One region of the Allobosea sp. FBZP-16 genome, then DNA from elsewhere that is predicted to be linked to it. Evidence: predicted binding sites of a transcription regulator. Region 1 holds the regulator's gene; the other holds the start of a gene.
What was found. Region 1 encodes LexA, which represses DNA repair genes until DNA is damaged. Its sites were predicted from a motif close to TGTTCNNNNTGTGTTCNG; they were not measured.
Positions count from the first base shown of each region.

Region 2: the regulator LexA is predicted to act here: its motif matches at 1,107-1,124, upstream of CXY91_RS02245 (PA0069 family radical SAM protein).

Region 1 is NZ_LNCQ01000022.1:576,015-578,213, reverse strand. Features, by position in the region: gene CXY91_RS09025 (ComEC/Rec2 family competence protein) at 1-929, shown strand, start outside; gene lexA (transcriptional repressor LexA) at 923-1,660, opposite strand; gene CXY91_RS09015 (molybdopterin molybdotransferase MoeA) at 1,994-2,199, opposite strand, start outside.
Region 2 is NZ_LNCQ01000009.1:18,625-20,823, forward strand. Features, by position in the region: gene ypfJ (KPN_02809 family neutral zinc metallopeptidase) at 1-560, shown strand, start outside; gene CXY91_RS02240 (glycosyltransferase family A protein) at 564-1,052, opposite strand; gene CXY91_RS02245 (PA0069 family radical SAM protein) at 1,170-2,199, shown strand, end outside.

The sequences.
Region 1 (2,199 bases):
TGGGAATCCTGACCACCACCATGGTCGTGACCGCGGCGACGGCGCCCTATGGCGTCTACCATTTCCAGACCTTCAACCCGTTCGGCCTGCTCGGCAACGCGCTGGCGCTGCCCTTCGTCTCGCTGATCGTGATGCCGGCCGCGGTCTTCGGCGTGCTTGCCTATCCGTTCGGACTCGACTGGCCGGCCTGGGCGCTGATGGGCTGGGCCTCCGGATATGTACTCCAGCTCGCCCATTGGGTCGCCGGCATCGACCGCTCGACCGTGGCGCTGCCCGCTTTCGGCTCGACCGCGCTGATCCTGTTCTCGCTGTCGTTGCTCTGGCTGACCTTATGGACGACGGCGCTGCGCTTCCTTGCCGCGCTGCCCTTGGTCGGCGGGCTGGCGCTGGCCTCGGCCCCGTCGCGGCCCGACATCCTGATCGAGCGAGACGGCTCGGGTGTGCTGGTGAGGGGGCCGGAGGGCAAGATGGTGCTGGCCGGCAAGCCGAGCCGCTTCGTGCTGACGCAATGGCTGCATGCCGACGGCGATTCGCGTGCGCCCGACGATGCGGCGCTGCGTAATGGCGCCGCTTGCGATCCGCGTGGCTGCGTCATCCGCCTCCCGGATGGCCGCTCGGTAGCCTATACGCGCGACCGGATCGCCTTGGTCGAGGACTGCCTGCGCGCCGATCTCGTGGTGACGTCGCTCTACTGGACAGCACCTTGCGCAGCCCGCCTGATCGATCGCAGTGCCCTCATCCGTGATGGCGCGACGGCGTATCACGCGGCCCGCGGCGGCTGGCGCGCCTATACGGCCGACGAGGTCACGCGCCTGCGCCCCTGGACCCGGGCACGACCGGAACCGAAGCCGGCGTCAGAACCAGCGCTTGCTCCGGCGACTGCAGCCGCAACTGCGGAGCCGGCAGAGGACGCCGAGGCGCTTCAGTAGCGCCGCATCAGGTTGACGAGCCGGCCCTGGATCTTGACCCGGTCGGGCCCCAGCACGCGCGTCTCATAGGCCGGGTTGGCGGCTTCGAGCGCGATCGAGGAGCCGCGCTTGCGCAACCGCTTCAGCGTCGCTTCCTCGTCGTCGATCAGGGCAACGATGATGTCGCCGGTATTGGCGGTATCCTGCTTACGGATGACGACGGTGTCGCCGTCGAGGATGCCGGCCTCGATCATCGAATCGCCGCGGACTTCCAGGGCGTAATGCTCGCCGCCGCCGAGCATGTCGGCTGGCATCGTGACGCTGTGGCTGCGGTCCTGGATCGCCGAGATCGGCGTGCCGGCGGCGATGCGGCCCATGACCGGGATCGAGACGGTCGAGCGCCCGCTTTCCTCGGCAGCCGGTGGTCGCGGCTTCGTCAGATTGGCTGCCGGCGTCGGGGGAGGCGGGGTCTGGCCGAGGCCGCCCTGGACAACGGAGGGGCTGAAGCGGCCGCGCTGTGCCTGCGGCCCGCCGATGCCGTCCGGCATCTTGATGACTTCGAGCGCACGTGCCCGGTTCGGAAGCCGGCGAATGAAGCCGCGCTCCTCCAGCGCCATGATCAGCCGGTGGATGCCGGATTTGGAACGCAGATCGAGCGCATCCTTCATCTCGTCGAAGGAGGGCGGCACGCCGGATTCCCGCAGGCGCTCCTGGATGAAGCGAAGCAGTTCAAACTGTTTGCGTGTCAGCATGGTCGCGCCGCTCGCCTCTCGGGCTAGAATCGAAACAAAGCACGAACACCATACGCGTTCGCCTTGTGTTCCGCAAGGGGAGCGCTGTGATGAGAACTGATCCTATTTGAGACATGCCGTCCCGGGCGACTGCATGGAGACCGGGATCCCGAAAGAGGTTCCGGAATGGATCCCGGATCGGCGCCGCTGCGCGGCTTGTCCGGGATGACAACCTGAGAGCGGGAGAGTTGACTAAAGCAACTCCGCAATTCTCCGAACCGCGGAATTGCTTTAGGTCTTCGCTTTATCGCATTTTCTTCACGCGAACCGGTGTCCACTTCGCTCGAAAATGCTCTAGCGCAGCCGGATGATGCGGCAGGGATCGCCGGCCTTGGCAGGCTCGGCGAAAGCCGGGCGGATCACCAGCGCCTCGGCCCGCGACAGGTTCGCCAGCATCGAGGAATCCTGCTTGGCGAAGGGCCTGACCCGTCGCTCGCCCTCAATGATCTCGGTGGTGGCACGCAGATAGTCCTGGCGCTCGTCATTGGCCGGCAGGTCGA
Region 2 (2,199 bases), on a different contig from region 1:
GGAAATACGTACCGCCCAAGCTGGTGCTGTTCAGCGGCGTCGATCGCTCCGGCTGCGGCACGGCCCAGTCGGCGATGGGGCCGTTCTATTGCCCCAACGACCAGCGGGTCTATCTCGACCTCTCCTTCTTCCAGGAGATGCAGCGCAAGCTCGGCGGCGGCGGCGACTTCGCCTATGCCTATGTCATCGGCCACGAGATCGGCCATCATATCCAGAACCTGCTCGGCATCCTGCCCAAGGTGAACGAGCTGCGCCAGCGGCTCTCGGAGCGCGAATCGAACCTGCTCTCGGTGCGCGTCGAATTGCAGGCGGACTGCTTCGCCGGCGTCTGGGCCTACAACCTCCAGGCGATGGACCGGATCGAGGCCGGCGACATCGACGAGGCGATGCGAACAGCTTCGGCGATCGGCGACGACAAGCTGCAGCAGCAAGGCCGCGGCGTGGTCGTGCCGGATTCCTTCACGCACGGCTCGTCGGCGCAGCGCACTCGGTGGTTCAACACCGGCTTCAAGTCGGGCTCCATGCAGAGCTGCGACACCTTCCGCACCAACCAGCTCTGAGCCTCAGAGTTCGGCGCGATCGCGGCGGACAGTAAGCCGGCGTGGCGCCCGCGCCAGCTTGCCGGAGAGGATCTGCGTCTTCGGCGCGAGCAGCCCCGCCCTGACGCCGCGCGAGCGCAGCGAGACCGCGCCCCATTCGCGCAGCGCCGCCGCCATGCCGCGCAGCGGCATCAGCGCCGGCCGGGCCGCTGCGGTCAACAGATGCCGCTCGATGCTTGGCGTCCATTGCGGCTCGGGCAGGTCGCCCGCCTCGAGCAGGATCACCCAGTCGCCGCGCGCCTGCGCGACACCCGAGGACCAGGCCTCGCCAGCCGTGGCCCTGACATAGCTCGCCCCGGTCTCGTCCGCGAGTCGCGCGATCGCGGCGTCATCGCCATCGTCGACCACCACGGCATGGCCGATCACACCTTTCGCAACCGCGGGGATCAGCACCGACAAGGTTGCGGCAAGCGCCCTTGCGTCACGATTGGCCCGGATGACGGCAGTGATCATAGGCTATCAGCTTATGCCGCACTGCAACATGTCGCAATCCTGTCACTTGCCTTTTGTTCCTGATATGTTCACATTCCTTGGTCTCGGAACCACCGATTCCGCCGAGGAGACGAAGCCATGCTGCAGGCCAGACCCTCAGCCAGGACGCAACCACTCAAGCGCCGCGATGTCGAACCGGACACGGTCTCGGCACCACTTCGGCTCACGCCGGTCGACCCGCTGATCCATATCGGCAGCCAGATCGACCCTGACAGGCGGCGCGGGCGCGGCGCGACGATCAACCCCGGCGGGCGCTACGAGGCCGAGCAGCGCATCAGCGAGGATGACGGCTGGGGGACGCTCGGCGAGCTGCCGGCTTTCAAGACCGAGGTCTCGGTCGAGAAGCCTCGGACCATCATTACCAGGAACGACTCCCCCGATATCTCCTTCGATCGCTCGATCAACCCTTATCGCGGCTGCGAGCATGGCTGCGTCTATTGCTTCGCGCGGCCGAGCCATGCCTATCTCGGCCTCTCGCCCGGGCTCGACTTCGAGAGCAAGCTGACCGCAAAGCCCGATGCGGCGCTGCTGCTTGAGAATGAGCTGTCCTCGCCAAGCTACCAGCCGCGCACCATCGCAATCGGCACCAATACCGACGCCTACCAGCCGATCGAGAAGAAACTCAGGATCATGCGCGCGATCCTGGAGGTGCTCGCGAAGTTCAACCACCCGGTCGGCATCGTCACCAAATCGGCGCTGGTGCAGCGCGACATCGATATCCTCGCGCCGATGGCGGCGAAGGGGCTGGTCAAGGTCGCGCTCTCGGTGACGACGCTCGATCCCAAGCTCGCCCGCAACATGGAGCCGCGTGCCGCCGCCCCTGCCAAGCGCATCGAGACGATCCGAAAGCTCTCGGAGGCCGGCATTCCGGTGACGGTGCTGGTCGCGCCGATCGTGCCGGCGATCAACGAGCACGAGATCGAGCGCATCCTCGATGCAGCGAAAGCAGCCGGCGCGCGCGAGGCCGGCTATGTATTGCTGCGCCTGCCGCTCGAGGTGAAGGACATCGTGCAGGACTGGCTGGTGACGCATCATCCCGACAAGATGCGCCATGTCGTCTCGCTGATCCGCTCGACCCGGGGCGGCAAGGATTACGACGCCGCCTGGG